3 regions of the Pseudomonas sp. EB271-G4-1 genome follow, and region 2 is predicted to be linked to each of the others. Evidence: predicted binding sites of a transcription regulator. Region 2 holds the regulator's gene; each other region holds the start of a gene.
The links. Region 2 encodes FliA, which starts transcription of late flagellar genes. Its sites were predicted from a motif close to CTAAAGTTTNNNNNNNNNNNGCCGNTAA; they were not measured.

Region 1 (5,803 bases), on a different contig from region 2:
CTCCAATGACCATGTCGAGGGCGATCGACGTGTATCGTTGACGGCGATGTTGCTGGTGACCTACGGCGTTGGCGCCAGCATCGGTCCGCTGGTGGCGGGCGTGCTGATGAAGTTGTTCGGCAGCCAGATGCTCTATGCGTTCTTCAGTTTCTTCGCGTTGGTGCTGGTGTGGCGAATTCGTCCGAAAGCGGTGACCAATTTGCATCAGGTGGACGACGCACCGCTGCATCACGTCGCCATGCCAGACAGTATGTCGAGTTCACCACTTGTGGCGGCGCTGGATCCAAGGGTGGACGAGCAGGTGGTGCAGGATCAGATGCAGAATCCACTTCCCTCCGATCCGAGTCCGGAACCGGAACCGGAACCGGAAACCGATCCTCCCCCGCAAGAACCGGATTCTGGCAGGGAGCAGAGTTTTACCGAGGCCAGGCCCTGACATTCAGGCAAAAAAAACGGGCAGTCACCGCAAGGGGCTGCCCGTTTTTGCTTGAAGCGTTGCCTCAGAAGTCGTCTTTGTCGAAGCGCCGCGCTTCGCGTTGCAGCTGGTAGACGAACCGCTCGACCTGACGTTGCACCAGTCCGCTCATGTTGTGGAAACGAACGCCAGCGAAAGTGGTGGAGATCTTTTCTTCAAAGTGCAGGTAGCGCAGTTCAACCGGTGCCGTCATTTTGCCGAAAGGCAGATCGGCGTTGAAACGGTCGTAAACCTGACCCAGTTGCAGGCTGCCGGTGATATCGCCTTCAAAGCGCAACTTGCAGCCAGTGGCGGAGATGTCCAGCAGCTTGCCGCTGATCGATGCCTTGAGTTTTTCACCGTCCAGATTGACGTTGACCAGTTGGGCCAATTTCAAGGCAGCGCGGAATGCATTGCGGCGCTGGTGGTAGACGACTTCATCGGGCAGGGTGCCACGGTAGCAACGGCTGCCGTTGGATTCGTCGATGGTCAGCGGGCCATTGCTTTCCCACGCGATGCGCACGCCTTCATGAAAACCTTCGACTTTGAAGGGTTCGCCGGCCAGCAGGAAACGTTCGCCATCGCGGGGAATCATTTCGTCCAGGGCAATCATGTTGCGCTCACGATCAAGGTCCACCAGATAGCTCTGGAAGCGCTGGCTGCGCTCGTGGAACGTGATTATCAGCGGGTCATGGCTGTCTAGCAATTGGCGCAAATTGCCGGAGATTTCCAGGGGCGTTCTGAGCACCTTGGGTGGCTGCGGAGCATCTTCCGCGTTTAAGGCATTGGACACGGCTAATCAATCTCCAGACAAATGTTGACTACGGCAAGCAGCATTTTGCCATCATGTTTCGCGTCTTGATAGAGCGGGCTTATCGACAGGCTCAAGCCTGACTGAGCGGGCGTGGTTTCACTAATCGGGAGAATGATCCGCTGGCGTCATAGAGCGCGGGCTGGTCACCGCCGTTAAGGATTCTCAGCTGGGTGGCCGTGGCGGCCTGCTGTACAAGGATCGATTGTCCATTGTCCGCGTTGGCGGCGTGGCATTGAGCCAACAGGTCGGTCAGCGCATCACTTTGCACCAGCAGTTCTTGACCAATGCTCGATTGACTGGCCAGTTGCTCCAGACCGCTGCGGTTGGCTGGCAAGTTGAGGCTGGCAAGAATCTCACTGCGTCTGCGGCCATGCTGATCGAGTTCGATGACCAATGCCTGCTTGCGCGCCAGGATTTCTTCCAGCAACCGCATGTCGCGGCCGTGCAGGGCGAGGAATTCGGTGTGCAGTAATTCCAGCAAGCGTTGCGCTGGAGCAAGGTCGTCGGTGATCAGTTGCAGTAAATTAGTGTCGTGCATGGCTGGCCTTGGGGTTTAAGCGTCCAAAAGCCTGGCGCGGGCCTAGGCCTAGCGCTGGGCTTCGAAGTTGAGCAGTTTGCTGGCTACACGGTTGCTGTCGACTTTATAGCTGCCATCGGCGATAGCTGCTTTCAACTCAGCTACGCGGGATTTGTCGACGACAGGCTGATCACGCAGCGTATCGGAGATCTTTTGCAACTGTTGCGCCTCATTGCTCAGATGTACCGACTCCCCGCTCTGGACGGTACTGGCCTGTTCCGCCGCGGAGGCAGGCTCGCCAGGTTTGCCGGATTCGGCGGTTTCCCTGGCGGCGCTGGTACGTGTACTGCCCGTGACTGACGGGGAGCTGTTCAATCGGCTGAAATCGATAACCATGTTAAAAACCTCTGGGAATTTGGACGCTTGCCATGTTTTCGGCCATTCCCTGAAAAACTTTAGGCTCATTCATCAAATGAGCTTGCGCGCGCCAGCGCTTGCCGTGCCTGGCACACAGTTTAGGGAACCGCCGAGGCCGGCGCCACATCTTCACCCACAGTAAATCCTACATGGACACTTCCACCTGGCCTGGTGCGATCACCTGTGCCTTGATGACCCGTTTGGAATTGAGATTCTTGACTCGAATCTGTTCGCTCAGGCCGCCACTGGCCAATGCCTCGCCGGGCATTCGCACGCTGAGCGTACCACTGCGGGCGGTAATCACTACCTGGTCGCCCTTGCGTATCACTTCCGCTTGTTCGATGTGCACCAGGCTGATGACCTGATCGTTGACCATTGGTCGGGTAAGTCGCTGCCCGACAGCCTGGTCCACGGCAGTCAGGTACCCCTGGTTAAGCAGGCTGATATCGCGCTCGCGCAGCGTGACGTCCTGCGGCTCGATAATACCGGCGCGGCGCAGTGGCCGGGTGGTCGTGACGACCTCGCGAAACAGGCGTACTTGAGCGGGCACGAAGACTGTCCAGGGGGATGTTCCCTCACAGCGAACCTTGACCGTTACGCGGCCCAAGGGCTTGGCCGGACTCTCCAGCGTGGCTGTCAATTCCTTGTCGCACATCGGCATGCGCAGACGCGGATCGAGCGGGTTTACCTGGATTTCATAGCGACCCTGGGTTTGACTGGTCGCCAGATAGTCCTCTACGGTGAATTCAAGAAAGCCCTGGGTGACGCCGATAAGCATGTCAGGCAAGGTAACCGCGTCAGCAAGGGCAGGGCTGCCAGCGTTGAACAGGCAAACAGCCGACAACACCCCCAGCCATTGGCGGCAGCGGGTGGTCAGGCGTCGGAATAATGTCGGTTCTGAGTTCATGACATGTAAAAAGCAAGCGCCGTGCCGTTTAGTGAAGAAGGCGCGTCGCAACAACACTTAGCGTTGGCGTAGGAGTCAGGCATGGCTGGTGTAATGGATTCGGTGAACCAGCGCACGCAACTGGTGGGGCAAAATCGCCTTGAGTTGCTGTTGTTCCGTCTCGACGGCCAGCAGCTGTATGGGATCAACGTGTTCAAGGTGCGGGAGGTGCTGCAATGCCCCAAACTGACGCTGATGCCCAAGTCCAGTCCTGTCGTGTGTGGCGTGGCAAATATTCGGGGGGCGACCATTCCGATCCTTGATCTGGCGATGGCGACCGGTTCCGGTGGCTTGAAGGACAAGAACAACCCCTTCGTGATCATCACGGAGTACAACACCAAGACCCAGGGATTCCTGGTTCGCTCGGTGGAACGCATCGTCAACATGAACTGGGAGGAGATTCATCCACCACCCAAGGGCACCGGACGTGATCACTACCTGACGGCGGTGACCCGGGTCGACAACCAGTTGGTGGAAATCATCGACGTCGAAAAGGTACTGGCGGAAGTGGCGCCGACCCCGGAAGCGATCTCCGCTGGCGTGGTGGATGTCGAGACCCAGCACAAGGCGCTCTCCTTGCGCGTGCTGACGGTCGATGATTCGTCAGTGGCGCGCAAACAGGTCACCCGGTGCCTGCAAACGGTCGGTGTTGAAGTGGTGGCGTTGAACGACGGTCGCCAAGCGCTGGATTACCTGCGCAAACTGGTCGACGAGGGCAAGAGGCCAGAGGAGGAGTTCCTGATGATGATTTCCGACATCGAGATGCCGGAAATGGACGGATACACCCTCACGGCGGAGATCCGCAACGACCCTCGCATGCAAAAGCTTCATATCATCCTGCATACTTCGTTGTCGGGTGTATTCAATCAGGCGATGGTCAGGAAGGTCGGTGCCGATGACTTCCTGGCCAAGTTCCGTCCTGATGACCTGGCATCCCGGGTAGTCGACCGGATCAAGGCAGCAGACATCAGCTAGGGGCGTTCGGCCCCCGGCAGTCAACACGATTTTAGAGGCGGCAGCATTGTCTACGGGTAATTTGGATTTCGAACAGTTCCGGGTGTTCCTGGAAAAAGCCTGTGGCATTTTGCTCGGTGAAAACAAGCAATATCTAGTCTCCAGCCGTCTCAACAAACTGATGGAGCAGCAAGGCATCAAGTCCCTGGGTGAGCTGGTCCAGCGCATTCAGACCCAGCCGCGCAGCGGGTTGCGCGAGATGGTGGTGGATGCAATGACGACCAACGAAACCCTGTGGTTTCGTGATACCTATCCGTTTGAAGTCTTGAAAAACAAGGTGCTGCCCGAAGCGATCAAGGCCAGCCCCGGTCAGCGTCTGCGGATCTGGTCGGCGGCCTGCTCGTCGGGTCAGGAACCGTATTCGCTGTCGATGTCCATCGATGAGTTCGAGCGGTTCAATGCCGGGCAGTTGAGAATGGGCGTACAGATCGTTGCGACCGACCTGTCGGGCACCATGCTGAACAACTGCAAGACCGGCGAGTACGACAGCCTGGCCATCGGTCGCGGCTTGTCTCCCGAGCGGCTGCAGCGTTATTTCGACCCCAAGGGGCCGGGGCGCTGGGCCATCAAGGCGCCGATCAAGAGCAGGGTCGAGTTTCGCTCGTTCAACCTGCTGGACAGCTACGCCGGCCTTGGCAAGTTCGACATCGTGTTCTGTCGCAATGTGCTGATCTACTTCTCCGCCGAAGTGAAGAAGGACATCCTTTTGCGCATTCACAGCACGTTGAAGCCGGGAGGTTATCTGTTCCTCGGTGCTTCCGAAGCGCTGAACGGATTGCCGGACCATTACCAGATGGTCCAATGCAGCCCGGGGATTATTTACCAGGCGAAGTGATGCAAGCGCGACAGGCATAAAAAATGGGAGCCCACAGGGCTCCTTTTTTATGCCTGTCGCGCTTGCATCACGTAGGAGCTGCCGAAGGCTCGGGCCGCGTTCGGACGATCTTTTGGACTTGATCTTAAAAAACAAAATCAAAAAATCGCAGCCTGCGGCAGCTCCTACAGGGTATGTGTTGTCCACGGGAAGCGGCAGAAAAGCGGCATCCAGCGGAAACCGGTTGCCGCTTTTCTGTCGTTGCCGCATGGGTCGTTGCCCGCAAAGCCCCGGTTTATGGGGTTTTCTAAATTGGCATGACGCTTGCTTTGACCATCTCACGAAAAACAGGTCAGCCGAAGGTTTCCCGCCATGAGCATCAGCTTCGATAAAGCGCTCGGTATTCACGAAAAGGCATTGGGCTTCCGCGCTCAGCGTGCCGAAGTCCTGGCCAACAACATTGCCAACGCCGACACCCCCAACTACAAGGCTCGGGACCTGGAGTTCTCGAAAGTGCTCGAGGCGCAGAACGACAAGGCCAAGAATGGCACCTTCGCCTTGAACATGACCAACAGCCGTCACATCGAGGCCCAGGGCCTGGGCAATGGCGACGAGTCGCTGATGTACCGCACGCCGATGCAACCGTCGATCGACCAGAACACCGTGGACGCCCAGCTGGAACAGTCGAACTACGCAGAAAACTCGGTCAACTTCCAGGCCAGCTTCACCCTGCTCAACAGCAAATTCAAAGGGCTGGTGTCAGCCCTGCGCGGAGAATAAGTCATGTCTCTCTCCAGTGTTTTCAACATTGCCGGTAGCGGCATGAG
Region 2 (5,803 bases):
GCGGGACCTGCTGGCGCTGGTCAGCGAAATTGAAGAACCCCGTCAGGCCTGGCGCATGTTGCTGGCGCACCTGGCGCGGATGATTGTCACGCCGGAAATGGAACCGCTGGAAGAGGGCGGCGTGATTGCCATGGTCGGCCCGGCCGGCATGGGCAAGACCACCACCCTGGCCAAGCTGGCGGCCCGTTACGTGCTCAAGTACGGCGCGCAGAACATTGCCCTGGTGAGCATGGACAGCTTTCGCATCGGTGCCCAGGAGCAGCTCAAGACCCTCGGGCGGATCCTCAATGTGCCGGTGACCCACGTCGATCCGAACCAGTCATTGGTCCAGGCGCTGGACCCTTTGTTGCGCAAGCGCGTGGTGCTGATCGATACCGCCGGCCTGCAAGCCAGCGATCCGGCCCTGCGCATGCAGCTCGAAAGCCTGGCCGGTCGAGGCATCAAGTCAAAAAATTACCTGGTCCTGGCAACCACCAGCCAGAAACAGGTTCTAACCGCTGCTTATCACAGTTACAAGCGTTGCGGGCTCGCTGGCTGCATCCTGACTAAACTGGATGAAACGGCAAGTCTGGGCGAAGTGTTGAGTCTGGCCATCAGCCATGAATTGCCGGTGGCCTACCTGACCGATGGCCCGCGGATTCCAGATGATCTGCATCTGCCGCGTCGTCATCAACTGGTCAGTCGGGCCGTCAGCGTGCAAATGCAGGAAGAACCCAGCGAAGAGGCCATGGCTGACATGTTCGCTGATATCTACCACAGTCCGACCAAGCAGGTTGGCTGAGGTAACAATGAATAGTTTTTATACCCTACATCGATGGCCTGCCATGCATTGTTCCGATTGTGAACGCGCAGCCAGTTATGTGGCCCCGTCTATGCAGAACAAGGTAAAGAAATAACATGGGCAGCATGCATCCTGTACAGGTGATCGCGGTGACCGGCGGCAAAGGTGGCGTCGGCAAAACTAACGTGTCAGTGAACTTGTCCCTGGCTTTGGCTGAGCTTGGCCGGCGCGTCATGTTGCTGGACGCTGACCTTGGGCTGGCGAATGTCGACGTTCTGTTGGGGCTGACACCCAAACGTACCCTGGCCGACGTGATTGAAGGCCGCTGTGAATTGCGCGACGTGCTGTTGCAGGGGCCCGGCGGCATCCGCATCGTTCCGGCGGCGTCCGGCACCCAGAGCATGGTTCACTTGAGCCCGGCGCAGCATGCCGGCCTGATCCAGGCCTTCAGCGACATTGGCGACAATCTCGACGTGCTGGTGATCGACACCGCTGCGGGCATTGGCGAGTCGGTGGTCAGCTTCGTGCGCGCGGCCCAGGAAGTGTTGCTGGTGGTCTGCGACGAGCCGACCTCGATCACTGACGCCTACGCGTTGATCAAATTGCTCAACCGCGATTACGGCATGAACCGTTTCCGGGTGCTGGCCAACATGGCGCAGAGCCCCCAGGAAGGGCGCAACCTGTTCGCCAAGTTGACCAAGGTCACCGACCGCTTCCTCGACGTCGCCTTGCAATATGTCGGTGCGGTGCCGTACGACGAAAGCGTGCGCAAGGCCGTGCAGAAGCAGCGCGCCGTCTACGAGGCCTTCCCGCGCTCCAAGTGCTCGCTGGCATTCAAGGCGATCGCGCAGAAGGTCGATACCTGGCCACTGCCCGCCAACCCGCGCGGGCACCTGGAATTCTTCGTCGAGCGCCTCGTGCAACAGACGGCAGGACCCGTGCTATGACCGCAAGCGGTTACAACCTCTACAAGGCATCGGCGCGTGACGCGCAGTACGAGCTGATCGAGCGTTACGCGCCGCTGGTTAAACGCATTGCCTATCACTTGCTGGCACGACTGCCGGCCAGTGTCCAGGTCGAAGACCTGATCCAGGCCGGGATGATCGGCCTGCTGGAAGTCTCGACCAAATACGACGCCAGCAAAGGCGCGAGTTTCGAAACCTACGCGGGCATCCGCATCCGCGGCGCCATGCTCGATGAAGTGCGCAAGGGCGACTGGGCGCCTCGTTCGGTCCACCGCAATACGCGGATGGTCAGCGACGCGATTCGCTCGATTGAAGCTAAAACCGGGCGTGACGCTAAAGATCACGAAGTTGCGGCCGAACTCCAATTGAGTCTTGACGATTACTACGGGATTTTGAACGACACCCTGGGCAGTCGGCTGTTCAGTTTCGACGACCTGTTGCAGGACGGCGAACACGAAGGGCTGCACGAGGATGGCGCCAGTGCGCATCTGGAACCGTCTCGCGATCTGGAAGATGAACGCTTCCAGGCGGCGCTGGCGGACGCGATCGCCAACTTGCCGGAGCGCGAGCGATTGGTGTTGGCGTTGTATTACGACGAAGAATTGAATCTCAAGGAAATCGGCGAAGTCCTGGGGGTCAGCGAATCCCGGGTCAGCCAGTTACACAGCCAGTGCGCGGCCCGTTTGCGGGGGCGTCTGGGAGAGTGGCGAGCGCGCTGAAGGCAGTGTGGGGGCACTGCGACGCGGCTGGTGGGGTAATGAACCGCGCCGGTCTCGATCCGTTGTATCCCAAACAGTCATCGAGTGTTTTGCCAGATTGATAGAAATGGCGTGTCCAGGTGCTGGGCGCGTTTTAGTCTGCTTGGAGGTCGAATTGGACAAGAACATGAAAATCCTCATCGTTGATGACTTCTCAACGATGCGGCGGATCATCAAGAACCTGTTGCGTGACCTTGGGTTCACCAACACGGTCGAGGCCGACGATGGCACTACCGCCATTCCGGTACTCAACAGCGGGAGCATCGACTTTCTGGTGACGGACTGGAACATGCCTGGCATGACCGGTATCGATCTGCTGCGTCATGTGCGCGCCGATGAAAAACTCAAGCACCTGCCAGTGCTGATGGTGACTGCCGAAGCCAAGCGCGAGCAGATCATCGAAGCGGCCCAGGCCGGCGTAAATGGCTATGTGGTCAAACCCTTCACGGCCCAGGCGTTGAAAGAAAAAATCGAGAAGATTTTCGAACGCATCGGTTGAACTGCGCCACGGGGGAGCTATGGAGCATAACGAGTCATCCCAGGGCGATTTTGAATCGACCCTGAAAAAACACGCCGTTGAATTGGTCGCGAGCCTTGAAAAGGGCAGGTTCGGCGATGCTGTGCAATTGATCCATGAGCTCAACCAGACCCGTGACCGTGGCTTGTATCAGGAAGTGGGCAAGCTCACCCGCGAGCTGCATAGCGCGATCGTCAATTTCCAGATTGACCCGCACATGCCGCAAGCCGAGGAAGTGTCACAGATCACCGACGCCACCGAGCGCCTGGGGTATGTGGTCAAACTGACGGAAGCCGCCGCCAACCGCACCATGGACCTGGTGGAAAACGCCACGCCATTGGTCAACGGCCTGGCTGAAGAGGCGCAGGGCTTGAGCGCCGACTGGGGACGGTTCATGCGGCGCGAAGTCGGGGCCGAAGAGTTTCGTGAACTGGCCCGGCGCGTCGATGGTTTCCTGGCGCGCAGCAGCGCAGACAATCGCGCCGTGTCCAGCAACCTCAACGACATTCTGCTCGCCCAGGATTACCAGGACCTTACCGGCCAGGTGATCAAGCGTGTGACCCAACTGGTCACCGAAGTGGAAAGCAACCTGCTCAAGCTCGTGCTGATGGCCAGTCAGGTGGACCGCTTTGCGGGCATCGAACATGACCGTGCGGCAATGCTTGCAGAAAAAGATCCACAAAAACATCTCTCCAAGGGTGAAGGTCCGCAGATTCATGCCGATAAAAGAGAAGACGTTATGTCCGGTCAGGACGATGTGGACGATTTGCTATCCAGCCTGGGTTTTTAAAGTTCAGGTTTTTTGGGTTTTTAGACCTGTAGGAGCACCCCCTTAATGAGCTTCGGCGCCGATGAAGAGATCCTTCAGGATTTCCTGGTTGAGGCCGGCGAGATTCTAGAGCAACTGTCCGAGCAACTGGTCGAGCTGGAAAGCCGTCCGGATGATGCGGACTTGCTCAATGCAATTTTTCGCGGTTTTCACACTGTAAAAGGGGGCGCCGGCTTCCTCCAGCTCAACGAGCTGGTGGAGTGCTGCCACATCGCCGAGAACGTGTTCGACATCCTGCGCAAGGGCGAACGTCGCGTCGACTCGGAATTGATGGACGTGGTCCTCGAAGCGCTGGATGCGGTGAACGGCATGTTCAGCGAAGTGCGCGAGCGTAGTCCGGTCACGGCTGCAACACCTGAGCTGCTGGCGGCACTGGCGCGTCTGGCCGAGCCGCAATCGGCTGACGAAGTGGCTGCTGCGCCTGTTGCTCCAGAGGTCGAAGCGCCTGTGGTTGCTGCCGATTCAGGCGATATCACCGATAACGAATTCGAACAATTGCTGGACTCGCTGAACGCCGTGAAGGCTCAGGCCGAGGCGCCGGCAGTTGTTCCAGCACCCGCCAGCGAAGTGCCTGCCAGCGACGAAATTACCGACGCCGAGTTCGAGTCGTTGCTCGATCAACTGCACGGCAAGGGCAAGTTCGCCGTCGATGCAGTGGCCCCGGCACCCGCCGCGCCGCCAGAGGCGTCAGCGGCGAAAGAGGCGGGCGATAGCGCCGACATCACCGACGAAGAATTCGAGGCCTTGCTCGACCAGCTGCATGGCAAGGGTAACTTTGCCGTTGAGGCGCTGGAGTCGGCCATTGCCTCTGTTCCAGCACCGGCAGCGCCAACCGCAGCGGCGGCCGGCAGTGATCTGATCAGCGATCATGAATTCGAGGCACTGCTCGACGAATTGCACGGCAAAGGCAAGTTCAGCGAAGTCGGCACCGCGACAACGGCCAGCAGCTCGAACGCCTCCGTGGCGGCATCGACCGCCAAGGTTGTCGCACCCAAGCCCGTTGCCAAGGCGCCCGAACCGCAAGCCAAAGCGCCGGCAGCCGCAGCACCAGTCGCGGCCCGAACTCCGGCCGCGCCGCCTGCGGAAAAACCGGCCAGTGAAGCCGAGACCACCGTGCGGGTCGATACCGCACGGCTCGACGAGATCATGAACATGGTCGGCGAGTTGGTGCTGGTGCGTAACCGCCTGGTGCGCCTGGGCGCCAACAGTGCCGACGAAGCCATGTCCAAGGCCGTGTCGAACCTCGACGTGGTCACGGCCGACCTGCAGACGGCGGTCATGAAGACCCGGATGCAGCCGATCAAGAAAGTGTTCGGACGCTTCCCGCGCCTGGTTCGCGACCTGGCGCGCCAGCTCAAGAAAGAGATCAACCTGGAACTGGTCGGCGAAGACACCGACCTCGACAAGAACCTGGTCGAAGCCCTGGCCGACCCGCTGGTCCACCTGGTGCGCAACGCGGTCGACCACGGCATCGAATCGCCGGAAGAGCGCGAAGCGTCGGGCAAGGCCCGTGGCGGCAAGGTGATCCTGGCGGCCGAGCAGGAAGGCGATCACATCCTGTTGTCGATTTCCGATGATGGCAAAGGCATGGACCCCAACGTCCTGCGTGCCATCGCGGTAAAACGCGGTGTGATGGACAAGGACGCGGCCGACCGCCTGAGCGATACCGAGTGCTACAACCTGATCTTCGCCCCGGGCTTCTCGACCAAGACCGAGATCTCCGACGTGTCGGGTCGTGGCGTGGGCATGGATGTGGTGAAAACCAAGATCTCCCAGCTCAACGGTTCGATCAACATCTACTCGGCCAAGGGCCAGGGATCGAAGATCGTCATCAAGGTGCCGCTGACCCTGGCGATCATGCCAACCCTCATGGTCATGCTCGGCAACCAGGCGTTCGCCTTCCCGCTGGTGAACGTCAACGAGATTTTCCACCTCGACCTGTCGCGCACCAAC
Region 3 (5,803 bases), on a different contig from region 2:
TCGTAGGCGGTCAGGTCTTCGACCAGTGCCTCGGACATGTTCACCTGGTAGCGCTTGGCGAACCACGCGGTGAACGCATTCTTGAACCAGCGCACGCGGCATTCGGCGATGCAGCCGGCCAGTCGCGAGAGCAGGTTGTGGGGCAGCAGGTATTGGCTGACGATAAACAGACGCTTGTTCATTAACTGTCCTTAAAAACCTTAAATCTCTACGGGCGTGTCGGGATGGTTACCCCATTCGCCCCAGGAGCCGGCGTAGCCCTTGACCCGCGGATAACCGAGAGCCTTGGCCACCAGATAGGTGAAGCCAGATCGATGGTGAGTCTGGCAGTGGGTAATCACTTCTTTGTCAGGGGTAATGCCGAGCTGTTCGAGGATCTGTGGCATGTCGGTACGGATGCGCAGGTTACGCGCCTTGTCCATGCCCGCGGTCCATTCGAAATTCACGGCGCCTGGGATGTGTCCGCCCTTGGCCGCCAGGACTTTCTCGCCGGAATACTCCAGTGGCCCACGTGCATCCCAGATCGCCAGGTCGGCAGCGCCGAGACGGCTTTGCAGGTACTCGCGGGTAGCCGTGGGTTCGTCGTGCAGGGTCAGCGCAACCGGGCCGCCAGCGGGTGGCGGGATCTGGATTGACATGGGCATGCCTTCTGCCAGCCAGGCCGTCAGGCCGCCATCGACATAGTGATACTTGCTGTGGCCAATGACGTCCAGGAGCCAGATAAAGCGACCGGCCCAGCCGCCACCTTCGTCGTCATAAACGACATAGACGGCATCGGGGTTGTGCCCCAGCTCTCCAAACAACGTTTCGAGTGCTGCCTGCGGTGGCATCAGTCCCGGGGCGGGCGCCTGCCCCAGTTGCGTGCGTTTAGGATCGACAAAGCGCGCGCCGGGAATGTGCCCTTCGGTGTAGCGGGCAGGACTGGTCAAGTCCACCAGGATCAGTTCGCGGGCGTCGAGGCGAGAGAGCAAGTCGCTCGGCTCGATCACCAGCGGCAAGCCAGAGAAGTCAGACATGTGAGGTCTCCAGAGCACAAAAGGGGGGATTGTAGCGCAGCCTTATTGGCCGCGCTGGCTAAAGCTGTGCAGCGCTTTTTCAATGCATTGTGCGGTTTTGCCGAAGGCTTGCAGGGTGATGTCCGAGAATGGCCCGCCACCCTGGTCTGCCACGACGATCATGATTACCCGTCCATTGTTGAGCAGCGAACGCAACAACAAGTGTTCGCCGCTGAACTGGCTGCGCAGGCTGTTGGGCAGTAACGCGGAAAACTGCGCGTTGTTGAGCGGCGTGAGGCGAACCTGGGCCTGTTGCGCGAGCAAGCGTTGCAGCACGGCGCTTTGACTGACGACAAAGTTCAGGCCAGATGCTTCGACAGGCAGCCCAGCCGTCTGGTGCACACGCAGCTGGGTATGAGTACGGTCGGCCATCAGGATCATCACCCTGCGCATGCCGCAGGCAACCAGTGCGTCGCGGGCAGAGGTGGTCAGGTGGATGGCGTTGGTGAAGCGACTCGGCTCGACCAGCAACTCAGCGCATTGTTTGCGCCACTTCGCCAGGTCTTCGGCGGTGGGTGCCGGGGCTGGCTGCAAACTGGCATGCACAGGGCTCGTGCCCCATGGCCAGATCAGCGCGACAGCGGGATGCCAGAGGTCGGGCATGGCGTGATAACGCGCGCTGTTGGCGGCTTGCTGGTGCAGTTGTTGTTGCACCTCGCTCATCGGTATTTGCAAGTAGAGGCTGGTCAGGTACTGCCAGCGCTCACTGTGCGGACTGTCCCAGGCATGGTGCGCCGAGAGCGCCAGCCCGTTGGCTAAAAGTACCGTGTTGGCCGGTTGATTGAGCCAGCGGCGCAGGGTCGGGTCGTCATCCAGGCGGTTCTGCTGGCGTAGCGGATGCTCGCTGTCACGGGCAATGCGCAGAACTTTGACCAGCTCCCGTTGCTCGGTCAGCAACAGTCGATAGCCCTGTTGAACCCAGATCGGCAGGTGCCACAGGTTCACCAGGGCCAGGCCGATCTCCAGCAGGCGAGCGCCAAACAGTTGCTTTTCGACGGTGCGCGCCGATTCGCCTTTATGAATGACCCGCAGCTCCCAGTCTTCGAGCAGGTGCGGATGCGTCAGCGCCAACGGCCACAGTGGTGACAGAAACAGCAGGCTGCCCCAATGGATGTCCTGCCACAGGCGCGCCAGGCGGCTGGCAAAAAAACCGTTGGCCTGTTGGCTGGCGTGCTGGCTGATCAATTGCAACTGGCGCAGGGCTTTGGGAATCTCGCCCTGGGGCATGGCGGGCAGTCGCGCGAGCAGCTCCTCGGTGCGTTTCAAACCGAGGCGATTGATGGCGACCTCAAGATTTTCCGCAGGCTCAGTCATGCTGCCATGGCTGTGTCGGTTGGCCGCGCGAATCACGCTCAAGGCCAGGGCCGGACTGTCCTGCATCAAGTCGGCAATCTTGCGCACAGAGCTGCGACTGTCGCGCAAGGCCCGGCAGACACGGTCGTGACTGGCCTGCGGAACCGGCAGGCGTACACCGTCGAGAAGTTTGACCCAGTCTTCGAGCGTGGTCGGAGTTGGCGTTGGGGCGTTCGTGTTTTTAGCCATGTCTGGAGGCGATCATCGTCAACAATACCTATGCCCGGAGGGGGTCAAATTAGCTTTTCGCCTGAACTGGCTATAGTCTGGCGCAGTTTTGCCGATAAGTAGAAGAAGAGATTTTTTAACTTCCGAATATGACCTTGAACCCGACTCAGTAAGTGCTCTCCTACCTATGGCTAAAATTATCGGCATCATCGTCGTATTCGCGAGCGTGCTCGGCGGATACGTGCTCTCCCATGGCAAGATTGCCGCCCTGATCCAGCCTTTCGAGGTAATGATCATCGGTGGTGCGGCCCTCGGTGCATTCCTGCAGGCCAACCCTGGTTACATGACCATGCACGTGCTCAAGAAATCCCTGAGCATGTTCGGTTCGCGTTTCAGCCATGCCTTCTATCTTGAAGTGCTGGGCCTGATCTACGAGATTCTCAACAAGAGCCGCCGCGAAGGCATGATGGCCATCGAAGCGGACATCGAAGATGCCGCGGCGAGCCCGATCTTCGCCAAGTACCCGACGGTCCTCAAGGATGAGCGCATGACCGCGTTCATCTGTGATTACCTGCGCATCATGTCTTCCGGCAACATGGCGCCCCACGAGCTGGAGGGCCTGTTCGACATGGAGCTCTACAGCCTCAAGGAGGACCTGGAGCACCCGTCCCACGCGGTGAACGGTATTGCCGACGCCATGCCCGGTTTCGGTATCGTCGCGGCGGTCCTGGGTATCGTGGTGACCATGGCCTCGCTGGGTGAGGGCGACCAGAAGTCCATCGGCCTGCACGTTGGTGCGGCACTGGTCGGTACCTTCTTCGGTATTCTCGCGGCCTACGGTTTCTTCGGCCCGCTGGCGCATTCCCTGGCCCACGATGCCAAGGAAGAACTGAACGTCTACGAAGCTATAAAGGCTTCGCTGGTGGCTTCCGCTTCCGGCATGCCGCCGTCGCTGGCCGTGGAGTTCGGGCGTAAGGTTCTGTACCCGGCACACCGTCCAAGCTTCGCCGAGCTGGAACAAGCGGTTCGCGGTCGTTAAGCCATGGAGAACAATCAGCCGATAATCATCAAGCGCGTCAAGCGCATCGCTGGCGGGCATCACGGGGGCGCCTGGAAAATCGCCTTCGCCGACTTTGCCACAGCGATGATGGCGTTCTTCCTGGTGTTGTGGCTGTTGTCCACCGCCACTCCGGAACAGAAGATCGCCATCGCCGGTTATTTCAAGGACCCGATCGGCTTTTCTGAAAGTGGCACGCCGTACATCATCGATCTGGGGGGCACGCCGACCATGGCGCCGGACAACACCCTCAACCCAGAGATGAAGACCCAGCCGCAGCCGGACAAGGTGACAGTCGACGTCGATCAGGTCGAAGGCATGGCCGAGATGGTGGAGAAGGAACGCCTGGAACTGCTGCTGCAAGAGCTGCAGAACAAGGTCGAAGAGAACCCGCAGCTGCAGAAATTCAAAGACCAGATTCTGTTCGAGATTACCCCGGACGGTTTGCGTATCCAGATCGTGGACGCCGAGAACCGGCCGATGTTCGACTCAGGCTCAGCCCGCCTGAAACCCTATTTCGAAGACATCCTGCTGGCCATGGCCGATACCATCAAGGCCGTTCCGAACAAGATCAGCATTAGCGGCCATACCGACGCCAAGCCGTACAGTGGCACCGGTGAATTCGGTAACTGGGAGCTTTCGGCCAACCGTGCCAACGCGGCGCGCCGTGCACTGGTGGCGGGCAGCTATCCCGAGTCGCAAGTGGCGCGCGTGGTCGGTTATGCCTCGTCGGCGCTGTTCGATCGTGAGCATCCGTTCAACCCGGTAAACCGTCGAATCGACATTGTTGTGCTGACCAAGAAGGCACAGCGTGCCATCGAAGGTTCGCAAGGCGCCGAGCCTGCTCCCGATGTACCGCAAGGTTCTGTCGCTCCGGCTGCACCGGTCGATCCGAACGCATTGCCGGCGGACAAGGAGCCGCTGCCGGCCCACGAATTGCGTGAGCGCTTGAACCTGTTCGATGACCCGGCGCCGAAGCCGGGTGAGCCGGCCAAGCAGTGACCTGACACTGGCTGTTGGGGCCGGCTTGCTGGCGATGGTCGTTGACGATAACGCGTGCTGCCTGGATGCACTCGGCGCATTTGAGTCTATCGCCAGCAAGCCGGCTCCTACAGGGGGTGGGTGAGAAAATCAGAAACCGCGAATGATTCTGGACTTCAAGTCAGTGTGGAATCGATCGGCGTTAGTCCTGTTGACGCTGCGCACCGACTCACTGCCCGTCACCGATTCCAATGACATCGAACGCTTGACCGTCATCTCGTTGCGATAAGCATCGATAAAGAACTCGATATCCCTTTCGCTGCTCAGCTTCGGCCATTTGTCCAGGTACAGCGGCAGCTCTGTCGGGCCGGTCTTGAACGAGCAGATACGCCGATTGGTGATGGTCGCCTCGCCGATTTCGAAGGGCACCCACCAGGACAGCGCGGTTTTCTCCGAGACCACCGCCAGCAGGTGCGTGCATTCGCTGATGTTGCGAGTGATCACCCCGGTGATGTCGTCGGTGGTCTGGGATTCGGCATCCAGTACGTCGAGGTAGGTCTTGATGTTGGCCTGGATCAGGCGCGTGTTGATGCTGATCGCGTAGGCGCGGTCCATGTGGCGGTAGCTGATAAACACTGGCATCAGAAATGTCCCTTGATCGCGAGTTCGCGGTAATAGGCGCCGAGAGCGGTGAGGCGGCAGCCGGTGGAGTGGATGGCCGCGTAGTACATGTGTTCGGCGTCCACCGGTTCGACCAGGCTGTGGCGGTTGCACTTTTGCAACTGGGCGAAGACCTCGCCTTGTTCGGCATTGAACTCGGGTTCGGTGGGCTCAAAGCTGGGGGCGAGGGGGTACGTCGACTCCGCTTCGGCAAACCACTCGGGGAGTTTGCGCAGGATTTCCTTGGGAATCAGCGGTGATACTTCGCGCAGGGAGATGAACTGCGAGACGTTGGTCTTGAACACCGGGCGCTGCTCCCAGGCATCGAGCGCGTTGTCGACAAACGAATAGAGGCTGCCGGGGGTGATCTTGCCCAGGATGTTCGCCGCTGCGCCGTGCAGGGCCTGGAGCAACAAGCCGGTGAACACACCGTGTTGTGCACCCTCCATCGCCGGCTCTTCCTTTTTGCAGGCGGTCAGGATGGTCATGCCTTCGCCGACCACGCTCCCCTCACTGCGCAAGGCGCGCA

Region 1: a site for FliA is predicted at 2,217-2,244, ahead of flgM (flagellar biosynthesis anti-sigma factor FlgM). Genes of this name have one in related genera too.
Region 3: a site for FliA is predicted at 2,668-2,695, ahead of motA (flagellar motor stator protein MotA). Genes of this name have one in related genera too.

The regions. Positions count from the first base shown of each region.
Region 1 covers NZ_JBYTEO010000106.1:5,185-10,987, forward strand. Annotated here, with positions in the region: gene AC3WWR_RS29750 (MFS transporter) at 1-436, shown strand, start outside; gene AC3WWR_RS29755 (flagellar brake protein) at 501-1,247, opposite strand; gene AC3WWR_RS29760 (flagella synthesis protein FlgN) at 1,339-1,806, opposite strand; gene flgM (flagellar biosynthesis anti-sigma factor FlgM) at 1,855-2,181, opposite strand; gene flgA (flagellar basal body P-ring formation chaperone FlgA) at 2,348-3,109, opposite strand; gene AC3WWR_RS29775 (chemotaxis protein CheV) at 3,191-4,123, shown strand; gene cheR (protein-glutamate O-methyltransferase CheR) at 4,170-4,997, shown strand; gene flgB (flagellar basal body rod protein FlgB) at 5,349-5,756, shown strand; gene flgC (flagellar basal body rod protein FlgC) at 5,760-5,803, shown strand, end outside.
Region 2 covers NZ_JBYTEO010000026.1:46,851-52,653, forward strand. Annotated here, with positions in the region: gene flhF (flagellar biosynthesis GTPase FlhF) at 1-781, shown strand, start outside; gene fleN (flagellar synthesis regulator FleN) at 898-1,728, shown strand; gene fliA (RNA polymerase sigma factor FliA) at 1,725-2,465, shown strand; gene AC3WWR_RS14940 (chemotaxis response regulator CheY) at 2,632-3,003, shown strand; gene AC3WWR_RS14945 (protein phosphatase CheZ) at 3,023-3,811, shown strand; gene AC3WWR_RS14950 (chemotaxis protein CheA) at 3,857-5,803, shown strand, end outside.
Region 3 covers NZ_JBYTEO010000002.1:207,939-213,741, forward strand. Annotated here, with positions in the region: gene asd (archaetidylserine decarboxylase) at 1-182, opposite strand, end outside; gene AC3WWR_RS01925 (rhodanese-like domain-containing protein) at 201-1,016, opposite strand; gene AC3WWR_RS01930 (HDOD domain-containing protein) at 1,059-2,597, opposite strand; gene motA (flagellar motor stator protein MotA) at 2,764-3,615, shown strand; gene motB (flagellar motor protein MotB) at 3,619-4,635, shown strand; gene AC3WWR_RS01945 (toll/interleukin-1 receptor domain-containing protein) at 4,765-5,256, opposite strand; gene AC3WWR_RS01950 (caspase family protein) at 5,256-5,803, opposite strand, start outside.